DNA from 2 places in the Streptomyces sp. NPDC088252 genome. Region 2 is predicted to be linked to the other one. Evidence: predicted binding sites of a transcription regulator. Region 2 holds the regulator's gene; the other holds the start of a gene.
The links. The regulator HspR, encoded in region 2, represses chaperone genes until heat shock. The targets are predictions, from matches to a motif close to TTGAGNNNNNNNNNCTCAA.
Positions count from the first base shown of each region.

Region 1: the regulator HspR is predicted to act here: its motif matches at 5,347-5,365, upstream of lon (endopeptidase La).

Region 1 is NZ_JBIURS010000010.1:44,007-55,340, reverse strand. Features, by position in the region: gene ACIOHC_RS21585 (hypothetical protein) at 1-55, shown strand, start outside; gene ACIOHC_RS21580 (MarR family winged helix-turn-helix transcriptional regulator) at 104-601, opposite strand; gene ACIOHC_RS21575 (lysozyme) at 830-1,687, shown strand; gene ACIOHC_RS21570 (polysaccharide deacetylase family protein) at 1,914-2,672, shown strand; gene lon (endopeptidase La) at 2,901-5,324, opposite strand; gene ACIOHC_RS21560 (rhomboid-like protein) at 5,619-6,482, opposite strand; gene ACIOHC_RS21555 (spermidine synthase) at 6,827-7,522, shown strand; gene ACIOHC_RS21550 (response regulator transcription factor) at 7,743-8,480, shown strand; gene ACIOHC_RS21545 (HAMP domain-containing sensor histidine kinase) at 8,477-9,553, shown strand; gene ACIOHC_RS21540 (multifunctional oxoglutarate decarboxylase/oxoglutarate dehydrogenase thiamine pyrophosphate-binding subunit/dihydrolipoyllysine-residue succinyltransferase subunit) at 9,811-11,334, shown strand, end outside.
Region 2 is NZ_JBIURS010000002.1:298,719-310,052, forward strand. Features, by position in the region: gene clpB (ATP-dependent chaperone ClpB) at 1-983, opposite strand, end outside; gene ACIOHC_RS05100 (TIGR03618 family F420-dependent PPOX class oxidoreductase) at 1,255-1,659, shown strand; gene ACIOHC_RS05105 ((2Fe-2S)-binding protein) at 1,785-2,105, opposite strand; gene ACIOHC_RS05110 (5'-nucleotidase) at 2,102-2,449, opposite strand; gene ACIOHC_RS05115 (helix-turn-helix transcriptional regulator) at 2,533-3,558, shown strand; gene ACIOHC_RS05120 (heat shock protein transcriptional repressor HspR) at 3,658-4,104, opposite strand; gene dnaJ (molecular chaperone DnaJ) at 4,106-5,290, opposite strand; gene grpE (nucleotide exchange factor GrpE) at 5,384-6,025, opposite strand; gene dnaK (molecular chaperone DnaK) at 6,022-7,863, opposite strand; gene ACIOHC_RS05140 (sugar transferase) at 8,331-9,020, shown strand; gene ACIOHC_RS05145 ((Fe-S)-binding protein) at 9,118-11,334, shown strand, end outside.

The DNA of each region.
Region 1 (11,334 bases), on a different contig from region 2:
CCTGCGCCGCAGCAAGACCCACGACGACGCGACGGCGGTCTACGCGGTGCTGTGACGCCGTACCGGGACGGGGCGTGCCGCCCGGAGCGGGCCGGTGCGGATGTCAGCCCTCGGCGCGGGCGTTCAGGTGATGCAACAGCCGGGCCAGTTCGGCCACCTCGACCCGGTCCCAGTCGGCGAGCTTGCGCACATAGCGCTCGCGGCGGGCGTCGCGGACGCTGCGATAGCGGGCCAGCCCCTCGGCGGTGAGGTGGACGAGATAGGCGCGGCCGTCCGCCGGGTCGGGCTCGCGCGCCACCAGTCCGAGGTCTTCCAGGGCGCGGAGTTGACGACTCATGGTCGCCTTGCCGACGCCGAAGTAGGCGGCCAGATCGGTGGCCCGTTGCCGTCCGGCCGACTCCAGCCGGACGAGAAGTCCGTACGCGGCGGCCTCCAGTTCAGGGTGTACCTCGCGCGCCATTTCCCCGGAGTTGGCCCGCGCCCGCCGCAGAAAGACGGCCAACTCCCTCTCCAGGGCCAGGAATGCGTGGTCCACACCACTTTCTCCGGTCGCGCCGGGTTCACTACCGCTTTCGCTCCCGTGCACGTCAACACCCCTCATAAGCTTTCCTGCCGCTGAAAGTTTCTTTCGCCGCTGGTCATCGCCGCAGCTTGGCCAGTATTTCGCAGGCGTAGACCAACGGCGGCGCCCAGGCCCTCTTCCGCAGCACAGGTCTACGTGCGTAGCGTCATGTATGGCATGTCCACACCATGGCATGCCGACAGGGGTGCGCCCGGCGCCCCCCTGGGATCAGCGCGTCCCCCCCACCAAGGCCTCGGAGGCACTCACATGCCCGTGCTCAGATCCGGATCCGGAACGTCCCGCCGCTCGCGCTTCGCGGCGGCCGGAACCCTGCTCGCAGCCCTTTCCCTCCTCCTCACCCTGCCCGGCGCGGCGAGCGCCGCGGGCACCCACGACTCCGCCGTCGCGGCCAAGAAGCCCGCACGGGGCACGGCCACGATGGGCATGGGCGTCGCCGCCCACGACGGCCAGGGCGGACTGCCGCGCAACACCCTCGCCGCCCAGACCGAAGGCGTGGACGTCGCCAGCTACCAGGGCAACGTCGACTGGCCGACCCTCTGGAACAGCGGCGTGAAGTGGGCCTACACCAAGGCCACCGAAGGCACTTACTACACGAACCCGTACTTCGCCCAGCAGTACAACGGCTCGTACAACGTCGGCATGATCCGGGGCTCGTACCACTTCGCCACCCCGAACACCACGAGCGGCGCCGTCCAGGCCAACTACTTCGTGGACCACGGGGGCGGCTGGTCCAAGGACGGCAAGACCCTGCCGGGCGCGCTCGACATCGAGTGGAACCCGTACGGCGCCCAGTGCTACGGCCTGAGCCAGGCCGCCATGGTGTCCTGGATCCGTGACTTCGTGAACACCTACAAGGCGCGCACCGGACGCGACGCGGTCATTTACACCGCGACCAGCTGGTGGCAGACCTGCACCGGGAACAACGCGAGCTTCGGCGCCACCAACCCGCTGTGGGTGGCCCGGTACAACAGCACGGTCGGCGAACTCCCGGCCGGCTGGGGCTACTACACGATGTGGCAGTACACCTCGTCCGGCCCGTACGTCGGCGACCACAGCCACTTCAACGGCGCGCTCGACCGCGTACAGGCCCTCGCCAACGGCTGAGCCGGCCGGCCGCTGCCGCGCGGCACACCGCTTCGCACGACCGAGCCCCCGGTGACCCACCCAATCACCGGGGGCTCCACCCTGTTCGCACCCATGACCGGGCCATTCGGCCCCCGAGCGGGCGCCGGGCACCCCTATGAATCCGGTGTATACGCCGTGTGTATAGTCCTTCTCCGCCGCACATCGTGCGACCTGTTCAGCCACGGAGGAGTGACCCGCCTTGCCCATGAAGACGAAGTCGATCGGTGCGGGGTTGGCCGCTGCCCTTGTGACGGCGCTCACCCTGATGCTCAGCGGCTGCTCCATGCAGACCACCGCACCGGCCTCGGCGCGTGGCGACGCGGGTTCCGACGCCAAGGGCTCCTTCGGCCCGGTGGACTGCCGCAAGGCCAAGTGCATAGCGCTGACCTTCGATGCGGGACCGGGCGAGGACACCCCGCACCTGCTGGACGTCCTCAAGGAGAAGAAGGTGCACGCGACCTTCTTCCTGCTGGGCAAGAACCACGTCAAGAAGCACCCCGACACCGTGCGCAGGCTCGCGGCCGAGGGGCACGAGGTGGCCAACCACACCTGGTCCCACGAGATCCTGACGGACAAGAAGCCCGCCGAGATACGCGCCGAGCTGGAGAAGACACAGGACGCGATAGCGGAGATCACCGGCAAGAAGCCGCGGCTGATGCGCCCGCCGCAGGGCCGTACCGACGACACCGTCTCGGGGATCAGCAAGGACCTGGGGCTCTCCCAGATCCTGTGGAGCGCCACTGCCAAGGACTACTCCACCACCGACTCGGCGCTGATCAAGAAGCGCATCCTGGACCAGGCGAGCAAGGACGGCATCATCCTGCTGCACGACATCTACAAGGGGACGGTGCCCGCGGTGCCCGGCATCATCGACGCGCTGAAGAAGCAGGGCTACACCTTTGTCACCGTCCCGCAGCTGATGGCGCCCGCCGAGCCCGTCCCGGGGACGATCTACCGCCCCTGAGAGCCTGTCGGCCGACGGGGCCCACCAGCCGCACCCGCGCCGACGCCCATACCGGCGTGCGCCGCGGGGGAAGTCGCCGGCCGTCGGGCCTTCGGTGCGCCGCTCGCCGTGCGGCCTCCGCGGGCCGACCCGCCGGCACACGCGGAACGGCCCGCCCACCCGTTGCCGGGGAGGCGGGCCGTCCGTACCGGTCGCGCACGTGGTGCCACGTCCGTCACGCCGTGGCGGCTACGCCGCGGCCGGGATCCTCTCCTCGGGCCTGACCGCGGAGGCCGGCGCGAGGGCGATCTCCAGCACCTGGCGGACGTCCGTCACCGGGTGGACCTCCAGGGTGTCCAGGACCTCGGCCGGAACATCGTCCAGGTCGGCCTCGTTCCGCTTCGGGATCACCACGGTGGTGATCCCGGCCCGGTGCGCGGCCAGCAGCTTCTGCTTCAGGCCGCCGATCGGCAGCACCCGTCCGGTCAGCGAGACCTCACCGGTCATCGCCACATCCGTGCGGACCAGCCGTCCGGAGAGCAGCGAGGCCAGTGCGGTCGTCATCGTGATACCGGCGCTCGGGCCGTCCTTGGGGACCGCGCCCGCGGGGAAGTGGATGTGCACGCCGCGGTCCTTCAGGTCCGCGACCGGCAGTTCCAGTTCCGCGCCGTGCGACCGCAGGAAGCTCAGCGCGATCTGCGCGGACTCCTTCATCACGTCGCCGAGCTGACCGGTCAGGGTCAGTCCGGAAGCCCCGGTCTCCGGGTCGGCCAACGACGCCTCCACGAACAGCACGTCGCCGCCCGCTCCGGTCACCGCGAGCCCGGTGGCCACGCCCGGCACCGAGGTCCGGCGCTCGGCCGGGTCCTGGGCGGACTCGGGGACGTGGTGCGGCCGTCCGATCAGGCCGCGCAGATCCGCTTCGGCGACCGTGAACGGAAGCTCCCGCTCGCCCAGTTCGTGCTGGGCCGCGACCTTGCGGAGCAGCCGGGCGACGGCCCGCTCCAGGTTCCGTACGCCCGCTTCACGGGTGTACTCGCCGGCCAGCTTGCGCAGCGCGGACTCGTCGAGCGTCACCTCGCCCTTCTCCAGACCGGCCCGCTCCAGCTGGCGCGGGAGCAGGTGGTCGCGGGCGATGACGACCTTCTCGTCCTCGGTGTAGCCGTCGAGCCGAACCAGTTCCATCCGGTCCAGCAGGGCTTCCGGGATGGCTTCGAGCACATTGGCGGTGGCCAGGAACACGACGTCGCTGAGGTCGAGTTCGACCTCCAGGTAATGGTCGCGGAAGGTGTGGTTCTGGGCCGGGTCGAGGACTTCGAGGAGGGCGGCGGCCGGGTCGCCCCGGAAGTCCGAGCCGACCTTGTCGATCTCGTCGAGCAGGACGACCGGGTTCATCGAACCGGCCTCCTTGACGGCCCGCACGATACGCCCCGGCAGGGCGCCGACGTAGGTACGCCGGTGGCCGCGGATCTCCGCCTCGTCCCGCACACCGCCGAGCGCGACGCGGACGAACTTGCGTCCCATGGCGTGCGCGACGGACTCGCCGAGCGAGGTCTTGCCCACGCCCGGAGGACCCACCAACGCCAGCACGGCACCGCCGCGCCGCCCGCCGACGACGCCGAGGCCGCGGTCGGAACGCCGCTTGCGGACCGCCAGGTACTCGGTGATCCGCTCCTTCACGTCCTGCAGGCCCGCGTGCTCGGCGTCGAGGATCTCCTGGGCGCCCCGGATGTCGTACGCGTCCTCGGTCCGTTCCGTCCAGGGCAGTTCGAGGACGGTGTCGAGCCAGGTCCTGATCCAGGAGCCCTCGGGGCTCTGGTCGGACGAACGTTCCAGCTTGTCGACCTCCTTCAGCGCCGCCTCGCGGACGTGCTCGGGAAGATCGGCGGCCTCGACGCGCGCCCGGTAGTCGTCGGACTCGTCCCCCGGATCCCCGTTGAGCTCGGAGAGCTCCTTGCGTACGGCTTCGAGCTGGCGCCGCAGCAGGAATTCGCGCTGCTGCTTGTCGACGCCCTCCTGGACGTCCTTGGCGATGGACTCGGCGACGTCCTGCTCGGCGAGGTGCTCGCCCAGCCACTGGATGGCGAGCTTCAACCGGGCGACCGCGTCCACGGTCTCCAGGAGCTGCACCTTCTGGGCAGTGGTGAGGAAGGGTGAGTATCCGGAATTGTCGGCGAGCGCGGAGATGTCCTCGATCTGCTGGACCCGGTCCACGACCTGCCAGGCCCCGCGCTTCTTCAGCCAGCTGGTGGCGAGTGCCTTGTACTCCTTGACCAGCTCGGCCGCGGCTCCGGGGAGCGGGTCGGGGACGACCGCGTCGACCCGGGTCCCCTCCACCCAGAGCGCGGCCCCCGGCCCGCTGGTCCCGGCCCCGATCCGTACCCGGCCACGGCCGCGGATGAGCGCGCCCGGATCTCCGTCCGAAAGCCGTCCGACCTGCTCGACGGTGCCGATGACGCCGGTGCCGGTGTACGTCCCGTCGATCCGCGGCACCAGAAGCACCTCGGGCTTGCCGCCGCCCTCGCGGGCCGCGGCCTGCGCGGCCTCCACGGCGGCGCGCACATCGGCGTCGGACAGGTCCAGAGGCACCACCATCCCGGGCAGCACGACTTCGTCGTCGAGCGGCAGCACAGGCAGGGCGAGCGGAGTGACCGCATTGGACTCGGTAGCCATGATCTCCCCTTCAGCAGTCAAGTTGAGCTATGAAGACTCAATGCTCCTGAGCCGCCCATTGTTCCCCGGGGCACGTTCGCTGTGAGCGATCACCGAGAGGCACTCGCCGCGCACGGATCGGGCGGGCCCGTCCCGGTCGCGGGCCTGTACATGGTGAACCTCGCGGCCCTCCGCTTCAGTCCCATGGGAGGTCGTCGATTGCCCCGTCGGCGCTCCGGCCGGGCCGCCTGCAGATGCGGGTGGCCGCGCACACGGGCCGCACGCCCTGCGCCGATCCGGCCGTCCTGGCGATACTCATCGACGATCCGGCGCCCTGGCCGGCAGCCGAATACCTCGCGGCGCACGGTGAGAAGGCCCCGCGCCCCCGATCACCACGCCCCTGGCCGCGACGACCCGGCGCAGCAGCGGCCAGCAGGCCACACCCAGCAGCAGCGCCAGCGGATGCCCCCAGTCGGTGAGGGGGCTGCTCAGCTCGAACAGATCCTGCAGCAGCATCGCGCCGACGCCGCCGAGCACCACCACCCGCAGCCACGGCACGAGCAGCCCGGCGAGGGCGCCCACGCTCGCCATCAGCCCGAAGCTGATGCCGTAGTCGAGCCGGTGCAGCGAGGACTCCGGCAGGTGACCGGCCACCACGGACAGCCCGACCGGGATCTCCGTGGCAAGCGTCGCCACGACATGGCCGAGCAGGAACACCCCGGCGGTGCGCCACCCCCCGATGCGACGCTCCAGGGCGGTCAGCACGAGAGCGAAGCCGATGACGTACGGCGAGGTGAGCCCGCCGACGACCCAGAGGGCGCTGGCGGCCAGGACGAGCAGCGGGGTCTCGCCGAGATGCGCGACATCCGTGCTCGACGCGCGCAGGAACGCGAAGACGGTGTCCTGGTCGGCGAACTCCATGAAGAGGGACGTACCGACGAGCACCAGCAGATAGCCGAAGGTGAACGGGGTGCCGGTGGGTGTCGGCAGCAGCCGCAGCCGACGGCGCGCCTTGCGCGCCTCGCGGGCCTCGCGGGCCTTGCGCGCATCGCGGGCCTTCGGGGCCTGCCGGGCCGGAGGAGGGGCGCCCTCTCCCTTGCGGCGCTGACGCGGTATGGCGTCGAGCGGTAGCGCCTCGTGGTGTTCCTCGCCAGCCGCTCTGTCCGTACCCTGATGCACCGCGCGAGGCCCCTTCCCGTACAAGCCCCCCAGAACAACGTCCTACCCTCCGCGATCGTCCCCCACGTCGTCCATGGCGTGAGCCACATGAGGTGGCCGAAAACGGGCCATCCCTTCGCGCCGGGTGCCGGCCACACCATTCTTCCGTCCTCTTATATGCGCTTACGCTCCCCGAGGGACACGTTCCTCGACGGCGCGCCCCCGAGTCCCGGAGCGGCGCCCCACCGGCGCCGTCCCGGAGCGGCGCCCCACCGGCGCACCCCTCGGCAATACGCTGGCCGCCGACCGCGTCGACCGGACAGGATGGCGGGGACCGTGTCCGCCACGCACCGGAGATCCGCACCATGCCCGACATCCACGGCCCCGACGCCCTCGCCCCTGTCACACTCGACCGCCGTGAAGGCCCGTACGGCGAGGTCGTGCTGCGGGAGCGGGGCGACGACTTCGAGATCATCGCCAACGGGTGCTTCCTGATGGACACCTCGGACGGGCGTTCCGAGCGGCTGCTGATCGATGCGGCGCTGGCCGCTCTGCCCGCCGGGCGGACGGCCCCGTCGGTACTCATCGGGGGTCTCGGGGTCGGCTTCTCTCTCGTCCGGGCCGCCGACGAGCCGCGGTGGGGGCGGATCGCCGTCGTCGAGCGGGAGCAGGCGATCGTGGACTGGCACCGGGAGGGACCGCTGGCCGCGATCTCCGGGGCGGCGCTCGCCGATCCGCGGACCGCGATCCTGACGACGGATCTCGTCTCGTACCTGCACACGACTACGGACCGTTATGACGCCCTGTGCCTGGACATCGACAACGGGCCCGACTGGACCGTCACCGAGGACAACACCAGCCTGTACTCCCCCGCCGGCCTGGCGGACTGCCGGGAGCGGCTGACACCCGGCGGCGTTCTCGCAGTGTGGTCCGCACAACCGTCCGCCGAGTTCGAACAGGCCTTGCGGAATGCCGGATTCAGTGGGGTAAGAACCGAAGAGGTCAGCGTTGCCCGAGGTGTTCCGGACGTGGTTCATCTCGCACTTCGGACAGACCGATGACGCCCACCGGGTGTCCGCGCCCCCCGGACGCCCGGGGCCAAGCGCCACAAGGCCGACACTCCGCCACTTTCATTGCACCGAAGCCGTTACACCCTGCGTAGCCGAGAGCGGTCCGCTGCCTTTACGCTGCTGACCGGTGACGGGATCACCCATGACATCCACAAGCGAAGACCGCGCGTCCGGGGGAATGGCCCCCGTGAGGGCGGGCAGGGGCGGGGCGATGGAACAGACACACACCACCCACAACGGTGTCGCGGCCACCCCGGGCGCGCAGCGCCGGGTGCTGGTGGTCGAGGACGACGCCACGATCGTCGATGCCATTTCCGCCCGGCTGCGGGCCGAGGGCTTTCTGGTGCAGACCGCACTCGACGGGCCCGCGGCCGTGGATGCGGCCGAGGCGTGGCAGCCCGATCTGATGGTGCTCGACATCATGCTCCCCGGCTTCGACGGACTGGAGGTCTGCCGTCGCGTGCAGGCCCAGCGGCCGGTGCCGGTGCTGATGCTGACCGCCAGGGACGACGAGACCGACATGCTGGTCGGCCTCGGGGTCGGCGCCGACGACTACATGACCAAGCCGTTCTCGATGCGTGAGCTGGCGGCCCGGGTGCACGTCCTGCTGCGCCGGGTCGAGCGCGCGGCGCTGGCCGCGGTCACACCGCGCAGCGGCATACTGCGCCTCGGCGAGCTGGAGATCGATCACGCGCAGCGCCGGGTCCGGGTGCGCGCCGACGACGTCCATCTCACGCCGACCGAGTTCGACCTGCTGGTCTGCCTGGCCAACACACCGCGCGCGGTGCTCTCCCGGGAGCAACTGCTGGCCGAGGTCTGGGACTGGGCGGACGCCTCCGGCACCCGTACGGTCGACAGCCACATCAAGGCGCTGCGCCGGAAGATCGGTGCGGAGCGGATCCGTACCGTGCACGGTGTCGGCTACGCCCTGGAGACCCCTGCGCCATGACCCGGCCCGGTTCCGGACTGCGTCCCTTCTCGGTCAAGGCCAAGCTGGGCACGCTCGTGGTGGTGTCGGTGTTCATCACCACCGGGCTGCTGATGGTGGCCCTGCGCACCAGGACCGAGCTGCGCTTCATCACGGTGTTCTCGGTGATCGCGACCCTGCTGATCACCCAGTTCGTGGCGCACGGCCTCACCGCACCGCTGGACGAGATGACGACCGTGGCCCGGTCCATCTCGCACGGCGACTACACCAGACGGGTGAGCGGCGCCGACCGGCGTGACGAACTCGGCGACCTGGCCCAGACGATCAACCGCATGGCGGACGACCTGGAGGCCGTGGACCGGCACCGCAAGGAGCTGGTGGCCAATGTGTCGCACGAGCTTCGGACGCCCATCGCGGCGCTGAGAGCCGTACTGGAGAACGTCGTGGACGGGGTGTCCTCGGCCGATCCCGAGACGATGCGCACGGCGCTGAAACAGACCGAGCGGCTCGGCAGGCTGGTGGAGACACTGCTGGACCTGTCCCGCCTGGACAACGGGGTGGTCACGCTGAAGGCCCGCCGCTTCGAGGTGTGGCCGTATCTGTCGGGTGTGCTGAAGGAGGCGAATCTCGCCGCCTCGCACCGCCGGCTGCCCTCCGGCTCAGGGAACCACACCCGCACGGACGTGCATCTGCATCTGGACGTGTCGCCGCCCGAGCTGACCGCGCACGCGGACGCGGAACGGCTGCACCAGGTGGTGGCCAATCTGGTCGACAACGCTGTCAAGCACAGCCCGCCGCACGGCCGGGTCACGGTGCTGGCCCGGCGGGGCGCCGGGCCGGAGTCCCTGGCGCTGGAGGTGGTCGACGAGGGTCCGGGCATCCCGGAGTCCGAGCGGCACCGGGTCTTCGAGCGTTTCAACCGCGGCGAGGTGCCGTCCCCGCACGGTCCCGGCAGCGACGGCGGTACGGGTCTTGGCCTGGCGATCGCCCGCTGGGCGGTGGATCTGCACGGCGGGCGGATCGGTGTGGCCGAATCCGCTCGCGGGTGCCGCATCCAGGTCACTCTTCCGGGGATCCCGCAACCGCGAGGTTGACATAGGGTTCGAACCGGAAGGGCACGTTCTACGTGTTCTCTTCCATGGGTACGGTCCAAGGGGTCGTAGCCGCGGCCCCGCGTACCCGGAGTGAGGCGGAACCATGCTTGTTTCCCGCCATTTCCTGCGCCGAAACCCGCCTTCCGATGTGACTTGCGCGACGAAGGGCGGCCCGGCCTGCATGGAACGGCTGGGGAGGCGTAGCCTTGATTTCCGCTGTCCATCACCTTGTGAAGCGGAAGAGGGCGGTTGCCGCCGTGTCGTCTCAGTCCCCCAGTAACTCGAGCATCTCGACCGACCAAGCCGGCCCGGGTACCGACCCGGCCGCGGCTTTCGGCCCCAATGAGTGGCTCGTCGACGAGATCTACCAGCAGTACCTCCAGGATCCCAACTCGGTCGATCGCGCCTGGTGGGACTTCTTCGCCGACTACAAGCCGGGTACGTCCGGCACGGCGGACAAGCCCGTTCCCGGCGCCGCAGCCGCGGGGGCTGCGGTGACCCCGGCCGCCGCCGCACCGGCAGCCGCGCCCCAGGCCACCCCGGCGCAGGTCCCGGCTCCGGCCACGAAGGCCACCGCACCCGCGGCCCCGGCGCCCGCACAGGCCGCTCCCGCCGCCGCTGCTCCGGCAGCCCCGGCGAAGGCCGCGCCGGCCCCGGCCGCGAAGGCTGCCGAGACCCCGGCCAAGCCCGCGGCGGCACCGGCCACCGAGGCCCCGGCCGGCCCCGAGTACGTGACGCTGCGCGGCCCGTCGGCCGCCGTCGCGAAGAACATGAACGCCTCGCTGGAGCTGCCGACGGCCACGTCCGTCCGCGCCGTTCCGGTGAAGCTGCTCTTCGACAACCGCATCGTCATCAACAACCACCTCAAGCGCGCCCGGGGCGGGAAGATCTCCTTCACGCACCTCATCGGGTACGCGATGGTGCAGGCCCTCAAGGCCATGCCGACGATGAACCACTCCTTCGCGCTGAAGGACGGCAAGCCGACCCTGGTCAAGCCGGAGCACGTCAACCTCGGTCTGGCCATCGACCTGGTGAAGCCGAACGGCGACCGCCAGCTGGTCGTCGCGGCCATCAAGAAGGCCGAGACGCTCAACTTCTTCGAGTTCTGGCAGGCGTACGAGGACATCGTCCGCCGCGCCCGCAACGGCAAGCTCGGCATGGACGACTTCACCGGCGTCACCGCCTCGCTGACCAACCCCGGCGGCATCGGCACCGTGCACTCGGTGCCCCGCCTGATGCCCGGACAGGGCCTCATCATGGGCGTCGGCGCGATGGACTACCCGGCCGAGTTCCAGGGCACCTCCCAGGACACCCTGAACAAGCTGGGCATCTCCAAGGTCATGACGCTGACCTCGACGTACGACCACCGGGTGATCCAGGGCGCCGCCTCCGGCGAGTTCCTGCGGATCGTCGCCCAGCTCCTGCTCGGCGAGAACGAGTTCTACGACGAGATCTTCAAGTCGCTGCGCATCCCGTACGAGCCGGTCCGCTGGCTCACGGACATCGACGCCTCGCACGACAACGACGTGACCAAGGCCGCGCGGGTCTTCGAGCTGATCCACTCCTACCGGGTCCGCGGCCATGTCATGGCCGACACCGACCCGTTGGAGTACCGCCAGCGCAAGCACCCCGACCTGGACATCACCGAGCACGGCCTGACCCTGTGGGACCTGGAGCGGGACTTCGCGGTCGGCGGTTTCGCCGGCAAGTCGATGATGAAGCTCCGCGACATCCTCGGTGTGCTGCGTGAGTCGTACTGCCGCACCACCGGCATCGAGTTC
Region 2 (11,334 bases):
TCCTTCTCGATCCGCTCGCGGTACTCGTCGAGCGTCGTCGCGCCGACCATGCGGAGCTCGCCGCGGGCCAGCATCGGCTTGAGCATGTTGCCGGCGTCCATGGCGGAGTCGCCGCCGGCGCCCGCGCCGACGACGGTGTGCAGCTCGTCGATGAAGGTGATGATCTGCCCGTCGCTCTCCTTGATCTCGGAGAGGACGGTCTTGAGCCGTTCCTCGAACTCTCCGCGGTACTTCGCGCCCGCGACCATCGCGCCGAGGTCGAGCGAGACGAGGCGCTTGTTGCGCAGGGACTCGGGGACGTCGCCCTTGACGATGCGCTGGGCGAGCCCTTCCACGACGGCCGTCTTGCCGACGCCGGGCTCACCGATGAGCACGGGGTTGTTCTTGGTGCGGCGGGACAGGACCTGGACGACGCGGCGGATCTCCTGGTCCCGTCCGATGACCGGGTCGAGCTTGCCCTCGCGCGCGGCCGCCGTGAAGTCCGTACCGAATTTCTCCAGGGCCTTGTACTGGCCCTCCGGGTCGGGTGTGGTCACCCGGCGCCCTCCCCTGTTCTTCTCGAACGCGTCCAGCAGCCTCTTCGCACTGGCCCCCTGATCACTCAGGATCTCACCGACCCGGCCGCCCACGGCGGCGATGCCGATCAGCAGGTGCTCGGTGGAGATGTAGTCGTCGCCGAGCTCCTTCGCGCGCTGCGCGGCGTCCGCGATGACGGCGAGCAGCTCGCGGTTGGGCTGCGGCGGGGCGACGGTCGACCCGGTGACGCTGGGCTGCGCACCCAGCAGCCGCTCGGTCTCGCTGCGTACGACGAGCTGGTCGGCCTCGACGGAGGCGAGCAGATCGACGATGTTCTCGTTGTCCTCGCCCGCGAGCAGCGCGAGCAGCAGATGCCCGGGGGTCAGATCGGGGTGCCCGTCCTTCACGGCCCTGCTGGTGGCCACGTTGATGGCGTCACGGCTCTTGTTGGTCAGCTCGGCGTCCACGTGCGCTTTCTCCTCCTTGCGTCGACTGGTCTCTCCACAACACTGACTAGGTCAACGTGTACAAAGTTGAGTCTATTCCACTCAACCTCACATCACACCTGTCCGGCATCCCTGTTCCCACCCGCCGCCCCTGCCCTGCCCCCGCCCGACCCTCGGCCCTCGGCCCTCGGCTCCCCGCAGTCCGCAGTCCGCTTCCGCCCCGACCGAGTCAACCGGCCGGGTCGGGCCCGCGCCACCGCAGGGGCCGGCCCGCGCTGCCTACGCTGTAGCCATGGCAGTCGACGTGACGAACCCCGATCCCGAGTACCTCGCGTTCTGGCGCGAGCACCACCTGTGCACCCTGACCACACTCCGTCCCGACGGCACGCCGCACGTGGCGCCGGTGGGCGTGACGTACGACCCCGAGGCCGGGCTGGCCCGGATCATCACCAGCAAGGGCAGGCGGAAGGTCGCCAACGTCCTGGCGGCGGGACCGGACGGCGCCCGGGTCGCGGTCTGCCAGGTCGACCGGCGCCGCTGGGCGACGCTGGAGGGCCGCGCGACGGTCCGCACGGAGCCGGAGGTGGTCGCCGACGCGGTACGCCGCTACGCGGAACGCTACGGGCGCACGCCGTCGCCCAACCCGGACCGCGTCGTCATGGAGATCGCCCTGGACCGGGCGCTCGGCAGGGCGTGAGGGAGACCGCGAGAACCCCCGGCAGCACAGGACTCCGGGCAGCACAACGGCGCCACCGTGTTCAGGTCACGATGGCGCCGTTGTGTGGGGGAGTGACTGAGCGACGTGTAACGACGGGGGATCGCTCAGGCACTGCGGGGGGTGGCGGAGATAGTCTCTGGCTCGAACAGCTGGTGGTCCCGCCGGTCGAGGTTGACGAAGATCATGTCGTACCGGATCGCGCAGCGGACGGGCTGCGGGGCTCCCCGCGGCTTGCGGAGGCACCGGTAGGCGCGTACTTCGTCGTCTTCTTCACGTGCGACAACGATGGGGTCGCCGAACAGAGTGACCATCAGCGAGTCGCCACAGCGGGGGATGGCCGTGACGAGATCGATGAAATGCCAGCCTGATCGGTAGGCCGTGGCCATCTCGCGCCGGAAGGTTCGGTCGTCCGGCGGGATGGTCATGCGCCCGATTGAGTCGGTTCGGACCAGGCGATGTCACCGGGCGCGGCCGCTGCCTCGATGTTCCACGCGATGTCACCCGGGGCGATCCAGGCGATGTCGTCCGGCGCGGAGGCCGGCGTGACCCAGGCGATGTCACCAGGCACAGAGGTCGGTGTGCCCCAGGCGATGTCACCAGGCGCGGGCGCCGCCTCGACGCTCCACGCGATGTCACCCGGCACGGCTGCCGCCTCGGCGTTCCACGCAATGTCGCCGGCACCCACTGCTCCAAGGCCCAAAGCCGCGACGAACGAGGCGGCAAGCACCGAGCGAAGCACTCGCTTATACATAGTCAGCTTCGTCCTCACTTGTGGATTCTTCTCCCCCGCACCTAAGACGATGTCTCACCTGGGCGCGCTAACACCACCGAGTCAATGCATCATGTTCTTGCATGTTCAGGAACCTGGGGGGTGAAGGTATGACCACAAGAGACACAAAACAGGCACATCCTCATGCGATCACCGAACTGTGCGACGCCGGAAAACACCTCTACGCCAGCGCACTTCGCTCCGGTCGCATCGCTCGCAGCGAAGTGGACTCCGCGCCCTGCCTGATGGACTTCACGCTCCTGCACCCGGACCCCGACGACTCCGACTGGCTCCGTCCGGTCCCGCCGTCCGCCGCCCTGGCGCAGCGCCTTCACCCCATAGAGCGCGAGATCCAGGAACGCCGACGGCACTCCGTCGAACTGGCCGAAGCATTCGAACCGTTCATGGACATCAGCGCCCAGGACCCGACGACGACCCACGCCATCACGGTGCTGGAGGGGGTCAACCGGATCAACGCGGCACTGGATCTCGCCACTGCCGAGTGCCGCACCGAAGTCCTCACCGTCCAACCCGGGGGCGGGCGGAGCGAGGACCGCCTCAGCGAGGCCCTGGAACGAGGCCTCTCGGTGGTGGACCGCGGTGTCAGCATCCGCACGCTCTACCAGCACACGGCCCGGCACAGCCCTGGAACCCTTGCCTACGCGGAACGTCTGGCCGAGGGCAAGGTCGAGATCCGGACCCTCGAAGAACTCATAGAGCGCCTCATCATCTTCGACCGGACGGTCGCCTTCATCCCGGCTCAGGACGACCGCCAAGTCGCCCTGGAACTGCGCCACCCCGGGCTGGTCGAGTATCTGGTGAAGGTATTCGAGCAGTTGTGGACCCGCGCGCAGCCACTCCTCGAAGAGATCAAGTACGAACAGGCGCCCAAGGGCATCAGCGGAGTCCAGCGCTCCATCGCCCAGCTCCTCGTCGAGGGAAACGTCGACGACTCCATCGCCCGTCGCCTCGGGATGAACGTACGCACCTGCCGCGCGCACATCGCCAAACTGAATGCCGCACTCGGCAGCGGCAGCCGCACCCAACTCGGTTACCTCATCGCGCAGTCGGGAATCCTGGACCACGACACGGATCGCGACGCACTCTGACGCCCTCCGTGAGTCGGGGGCGCGGACACGGGCGAGGCCCGCCACCCGTTCTCCACCGGGTGGCGGGCCTCGCGCGTCGTGCGGGTGCGTCGAGCCCGCTCAGTCCTTCGGCCGCTTCGGCCGCCAGACCACCAACGCGCTGGTCTGCTGCACGTCCTGATACGGCACCAGGTCGCGGCGGTACGAGGCATGCACCTGGGCCTCGCGCTGCTGCATGGCCACCGCCGCCCCGTCCACGGCCGCCGAGAGTTCGGCGACGCGCTGCTGGAGCGCCGCGACCTGGTTCTCCAGTTCGATGATGCGCTTGATGCCGGCGAGGTTGATGCCCTCGTCCTGCGACAGCTGCTGCACGGTACGCAACAGCTCGATGTCGCGGGCCGAGTAGCGCCTGCCACGCCCGGCCGTGCGGTCGGGGGAGACCAGACCGAGACGGTCGTACTGGCGCAGTGTCTGCGGATGGAGGCCCGAGAGCTGGGCCGCGATCGAGATCACGTACACCGGTGATTCATCGGTCAGTTCGTACGGATTGCGTCGTCGGCCGTCCACCTCAAGCTCCCTTCGCTGCCTGGAACAGCTCCGCCCGCGGGTCGTGGCCCGCGGTCGCCTTGCGGTAGGCCTCCAGTGCGTCCCTGGCCTCGGCGTTGAGGTCCCTGGGCACCGTCACCTCGACGGTGACCAGCAGGTCGCCCCTGGTGCCGTCCTTGCGTACGGCGCCCTTGCCGCGGGCGCGCATCGTGCGCCCGTTGGGGGTGCCGGCCGGCAGTTTCAGAGTGACCGGCGGACCGCCGAGCGTGGGCACCTTCACCTCGCCGCCGAGCGCCGCCTCCGTGAAGTCGACGGGCACGGTGACCGTGAGGTTGTCGCCCTTGCGGCCGAAGACCGGGTGGGCGTCGACATGGACCACGACGTACAGATCGCCGGCCGGTCCACCGCGCTCGCCCGGACCGCCCTTTCCGCGCAGCCGGATCCGCTGGCCGTCCGAGACGCCCGCCGGAATCCTGACCTGCATGGTCCGGGAGGACTTCGCCCGTCCGCTGCCCTTGCAGACGTCGCAGGGGTCCTGGGCGATGAGGCCCCGGCCCTTGCAGTCCACGCAGGGATCGGTGAGCGAGAAACCGCCGCCGGTGCCGCGCGACACCTGGCCGGTACCGAGACAGGTCGGGCAGACCCTGGGGGTGCCGTTCTTGTCACCGGTGCCGGAGCACGCCTTGCAGGGCGCCTGGCTGGACATCCGCAACGGGACCGTGGCCCCGTCGACCGCCTCGGTGAAGCTGAGCGTCACCTCGGACTCGATGTCCTGGCCGCGGCGCGGCTGCACCCGCGTCCCCGTGCCGCCCCGGTTGAAAAGGCCGCCGAAGACATCGCCCAGACCGCCGCCGCCGAAGCCACCGGCGCCGCCTCCCGAGCCCCCGCCCTGGGCCCCTCCGAAGAGGTCGCCCAGGTCGAAGTTGAAGTTGCCGCCGGCGCCCCCGGGTCCGGCCCTGAAGCCGCCGTTGCCGAAGAGGGCGCGCGCCTCGTCGTACTCCTTGCGCTTCTTGGTGTCACCGAGGATGTCGTTCGCCTCGGAGATCTCCTTGAAGCGCTCCTCCGCCTTGTCGTCGCCCTTGTTGGCGTCCGGGTGGAACTCGCGGGCGAGCTTCCGGTACGCCTTCTTGATCTCGGCGTCGGTGGCGTCCTTGGGGACGCCGAGGACCTTGTAGTAGTCCTTCTCGACGAAGTCCTTCGTGCTCATCGACGTCCCTCCTTCCGGACGATCGGCCATGCGACCGGCCCGGTGGGCGGTCGCATGGCCGGGCGGTGGGCCGCGAGGTGGTCAGACGGGATGTCAGACCTCCTCGGTGCCACCGCTCTCCTCGTCGGTTGCCTTCTCTTCCTTGGCTGCCGCACCCGGCTGGGGTTCGGCCACCGCCACCCGCGCGGGGCGGATGGTGCGTTCGCCGATCCGATACCCCGGCTGCAGGATCGCCACGCAGGTCGTCTCGGTGACATCCGGCGCGTACGAGTGCATCAGGGCTTCATGGATCGTCGGGTCGAAGGGCTCGCCCTCCTTGCCGAACTGCTGCAGGCCCAGCTTGGCGACGACCGTCTCCAGTGATTCGGCCACCGACTTGAACCCGCCCACGAGCTCGCCGTGATCGCGGGCCCGGCCGACGTCGTCGAGCACGGGCAGGAGCTCGGACAGGAGACCCGCTACGGCGATCTCCTTGACCGTGGCCCGGTCCCGCTCGACGCGGCGGCGGTAGTTCTGGTACTCGGCCTGGAGCCGCTGGAGGTCGCCCGTGCGCTCGCTGAGCGCGGTGCGGACCTGGTCCAGCTGGGCCGTCAGGCCGACTGTCTGTGCTGCGTCCCCGTCCGGGGACGCCTCCTCCTCCGGAGAGGAAGCGGCGTCCTTCGGCTCGGCTCCGCCGGGGGTGGCGCCGGAGGGGACGTCGGGCTTCTCCTCGAAGCCCGGAGTCTCCTCGGTCACACCGCACCGCCCTTCGCGTCCTTCTCGTCGTCCACGATCTCGGCGTCGACGACATCGTCGTCGGCCTTGGCCTGCTGGGCGCCCGGCTGCTGGTCGCCCTCGGCCTGGGCGTTGGCGTACATCGCCTGGCCCAGCTTCTGGGAGACGGCCGCGACCTTCTCGGTGGCCGTGCGGATCTCGGCGGTGTCGTCGCCCTTGAGCTTCTCCTTCAGCTCGGTGAGCGCGGTCTCCACCTCCGTCTTCACGTCACCGGGGACCTTGTCCTCGTTGTCCTTGAGGAACTTCTCCGTCTGGTAGACGAGCTGCTCGCCCTGGTTGCGCGACTCGGCGGCCTCGCGGCGGGCGTGGTCCTCCTCGGCGTACTTCTCGGCCTCTTCACGCATCCGGTTGACCTCGTCCTTGGGCAGCGAGGAGCCGCCGGTGACGGTCATCTTCTGCTCCTTGCCGGTGCCGAGGTCCTTGGCGGCGACGTGCATGATGCCGTTCGCGTCGATGTCGAACGCGACCTCGATCTGCGGGACGCCGCGCGGGGCGGGCGGCAGGCCGGTCAGCTCGAACATCCCGAGCTTCTTGTTGTACGCCGCGATCTCGCGCTCGCCCTGGTAGACCTGGATCTGCACGGACGGCTGGTTGTCCTCGGCCGTCGTGAAGATCTCGGAGCGCTTGGTCGGGATCGTGGTGTTGCGCTCGATGAGCTTCGTCATGATGCCGCCCTTGGTCTCGATGCCGAGGGACAGCGGGGTGACGTCGAGCAGCAGGACGTCCTTGACCTCGCCCTTGAGGACACCGGCCTGGAGCGAGGCACCGATGGCGACGACCTCGTCCGGGTTCACACCCTTGTTGGCCTCCTGGCCACCGGTCAGCTCCTTGACGAGCTCGGCGACGGCCGGCATGCGGGTCGAGCCACCGACGAGCACGACGTGGTCGATCTCGGAGAGCTGGATGCCCGCGTCCTTGACGACGTTGTGGAACGGGGTCTTGCACCGCTCCAGCAGGTCGGCGGTCAGCTGCTGGAACTGCGAGCGCGTGAGCTTCTCGTCCAGGTGCAGCGGGCCCTCGGCGGACGCCGTGATGTAGGGCAGGTTGATCGTGGTCTCCGTCGAGGACGAGAGCTCGATCTTCGCCTTCTCCGCGGCCTCGCGCAGACGCTGGAGAGCCATCTTGTCCTTGGACAGGTCCACGCCGTGGCCGTTGGCGAACTGCTTCACCAGGTAGTCGACGACGCGCTGGTCCCAGTCGTCACCACCGAGGTGGTTGTCACCGTTGGTGGCCTTCACCTCGACGACGCCGTCGCCGATCTCCAGCAGCGACACGTCGAACGTGCCGCCACCGAGGTCGAAGACGAGGATCGTCTGGTCGTCCTTGTCGAGCCCGTACGCCAGCGCGGCGGCGGTCGGCTCGTTGACGATGCGCAGGACGTTCAGGCCGGCGATCTCGCCGGCCTCCTTCGTCGCCTGACGCTCGGAGTCGTTGAAGTACGCGGGGACGGTGATGACCGCGTCGGTCACCTTCTCGCCCAGGTAGGACTCGGCGTCCCGCTTCAGCTTCTGCAGGATGAAGGCGCTCATCTGCTGCGGGTTGAAGCTCTTGCCGTCCAGGTCGATCTTCCAGTCAGTGCCCATGTGGCGCTTGACGGAGCGGATGGTCCTGTCGACGTTGGTCACCGCCTGGCGCTTGGCGACCTCGCCGACCAGCACCTCGCCGTTCTTCGCGAAGGCGACGACGGACGGCGTGGTCCTGGCGCCCTCTGCGTTGGTGATGACGGTGGGCTCGCCGCCTTCGAGAACGCTGACGACGGAGTTAGTCGTGCCCAGGTCGATGCCGACCGCACGTGCCATTTCAATTCCTCCAGCTTGACTACTTGAGTGGAACTGACTCAAGGATGCATGACGCCCGTCCCAGTGTCAACAGACTTGAGTCGAGTCGACTCAACTATCGTGCATGCACCTGACGCGCGGCGGATGATCCCGGACGACACCGGCTCCCTCGCGGGCCGGGAAACCCGCCCCCATCATCGCGTCGTGGGATCGTTCTGTCACAAATTGCCGTGAGCCACACAAAACCGGCACTCGATCCACCCCACCCCAGGCAGGCGCGAACGATGCAGAGACAGAGACAGGGCCGGCCGATGGACCGTTCCATGGGCCGCATCCCGGCACGCGCCGCGGCACGCCTGCCGGGCCACCTGTCCGACCGCGGGCCGGGCCGCATGTCGGCGTACCTGCGGGCCCACGCGACCGCCCGCACCCCGGCGGGCACGCCGGTTCTCCCGCCGGGCCTCCTGTCGGCCCTCTCGTCGGCCCGCATGCGCCTGCGACAGCAGGAGTGGCCGTCGGCCAAGCGCGTACTGGATCTGACCCTCGGCTCGATCCTGCTGACTCTCGCCGCCCCCCTGCTCGCCGCGGGCGCCCTCGCCCTCGCCGCACGACGCCCCTCCGGCGGGGTACTGACCCGCTCACCCCGGATCGGCCTGGGCGGTCACCTCTTCGTACTGCGCTCGCTGCGCACCCGCCGGCTGCGGCTGGACCTGCTCTCCCGGCTGCCGCACGTCGTAAGGGGAGAGCTGTCCCTGGTCGGCCCCGAACCCCTGACGCCGGACGAGGCCCGAGCCGGGACAGCCGGACCCGCCGGACCCGCCGAGGCCGCCGAGGCCACCGACTCCGCCGACCCCTGCGGACCCACAGCCACAACCACCGCCACCACGGAGCCCCCGGGAACCGTCACCGTCCCCGCCGCGAGAGACTGGCGGCAGGAACTGAGACCGGGCCTCACCGGCCTGGCACAGGTACGCTCCCGCTCCGGCATGCCGTGGGACGAACCCGCCCTGCTCGACCAGCACTACGCCGAGCACCACTGGGTGGGACTCGACCTCGCCATCCTGGCGAGAGCCGTACACACTCCGCTGCACCGGGCGGTCCGCGGACTCACCCGACGCGGCAAGGCACACCTGAGCGACACAGATCACCGCCGGTCCGGCTACAGCGCGGCGGAATAAGTGGATAGTGTCAGCACAGACTGATTAAGTTACTGCTTAGTAGTCCCAGTGTCCGCAGACGCTGGATCCCACCCTCGCAGGCCCGAGGAGCCCCCAAATGCAACTCGCCGCGATCATCGTGTCGCTGGTGCTGACTGTGGTCGGCGTTGCGCTCATCGCCCGAGCCGTCGCGCAGATCTACCGGTTCGTCACGCTCGGACAGCCGGTCCCGGCGGGCAGCCGCACCGACAACCCGAAGCAGCGCACGATCACCCTGGTCAAGGAGTTCCTCGGCCACACCCGGATGAACCGGTGGGGGATCGTCGGCTTCGCGCACTGGTTCGTCGCCATCGGCTTCCTGACGCTGCCGCCGACGCTGCTCCAGGCGTACGGGCAGCTCTTCAAGGCCGACTGGGTCCTGCCGATCATCGGCAACTGGCTGCCGTTCGAGATGTACACCGAGTTCATCGGCCTGATGACGACGGTCGGCATCCTCGTGCTGATCGCCATCCGGCTGCTGAACCTGCCCTCCCGGGCCGGCCGCAAGTCCCGCTTCACGGGTTCCAAGGCGTGGCAGGCGTACTTCGTCGAGTACGTCATCCTCATCATCGGCCTGGCGATCCTGACCCTGCGCGGCCTCGAGGGCGCGATCCACCACGTCGGGGGCTACGAGGCCGCGTACTTCATCTCGTACCCGCTGGTCCTCGCCTTCAAGGGCCTCGCGCTCGGCACGCTGCAGAACCTCATCTACTTCGTCGCGTTGATCAAGATCGGCACTTCGCTGATCTGGATGATCACCGTCTCGCTCAACACCAACATGGGTGTCGCCTGGCACCGCTTCCTCGGCTTCCCGAACATCTGGTTCAAACGGAACGCGGACGGCGCGGTCGCGCTCGGCGCCCTCCAGCCCATGACCTCCGGCGGCAAGGAGATCGACTTCGAGGACCCGGGCGAGGACGACGTCTTCGGTGTCTCCCAGGTCGAGCAGTTCTCCTGGAAGGGCATCCTCGACTTCTCCACGTGCACGGAGTGCGGTCGCTGCCAGTCGCAGTGCCCGGCCTGGAACACGGGCAAGCCGCTCTCCCCGAAGCTCCTGATCATGTCGCTGCGCGACCACGCGCACGCCAAGGCCCCGTATCTGCTGGCCGGCGGCGGCAAGGACATGGAGGGCAACGAGAAGGCGTCCGAGGAGCAGCTGAAGGACGTCCCGGCCGCGGCCCTGGCGGAGGCCGAGCGCCCGCTGATCGGCACGGTCGAGGAGAACGGCGTCATCGACCCGGACGTGCTGTGGTCCTGCACCACCTGCGGTGCGTGTGTGGAGCAGTGCCCGGTCGACATCGAGCACATCGACCACATCGTCGACATGCGCCGCTACCAGGTGATGATCGAGTCCGCGTTCCCGTCCGAGGCGGGCACCATGCTCAAGAACCTGGAGAAGAAGGGCAACCCCTGGGGGCTGGCCAAGAAGCAGCGCGTCGAGTGGACCAAGGAGGTCGACTTCGAGGTCCCGATCGTCGGCAAGGACGTCGAGGACCTGTCCGAGATCGACTACCTGTACTGGGTCGGCTGCGCGGGCGCGCTCGAAGACCGGGCCAAGAAGACCACGAAGGCCTTCGCGGAACTCCTCCACATCGCGGGCGTCAAGTTCGCGATCATGGGCGGCGACGAGAAGTGCACCGGTGACTCGGCCCGCCGCCTGGGCAACGAGCCGCTGTTCCAGCAGCTCGGCCAGGAGAACGTGGCCATGCTGAACATGGCGTTCGGCGAGGACGACGAGGACGACTCGACGAAGAAGGCGAAGGCCGCGAAGAAGATCGTCGCGACCTGCCCGCACTGCTTCAACACGATCGCCAACGAGTACCCGCAGCTCGGCGGCGAGTACGAGGTCATCCACCACACCCAGCTGCTCCAGCACCTCATCGACGAGGGCAGGCTGACCCCGGTGACCCCGGTCGAGGGCCTGATCACGTACCACGACCCCTGCTACCTGGGCCGTCACAACAAGATCTACACCCCGCCGCGCGAGATCATCGCGAAGGTCCCGGGCCTCAGGAACGAGGAGATGCACCGCCACAAGGAGCGCGGCTTCTGCTGCGGTGCCGGTGGTGCCCGGATGTGGATGGAGGAGCGGATCGGCAAGCGCATCAACAACGAGCGCGTCGACGAGGCCCTGTCCCTGAACCCCGACATCGTCTCCACCGCCTGCCCGTTCTGCCTGGTCATGCTGACCGACTCGGTCAACGGCAAGAAGAACGACGGCAAGGCGAAGGAGTCGGTCCAGGTGGTCGACGTGTCGCAGCTGCTGCTGGACTCCGTGAAGACTCCGGCCGACCCG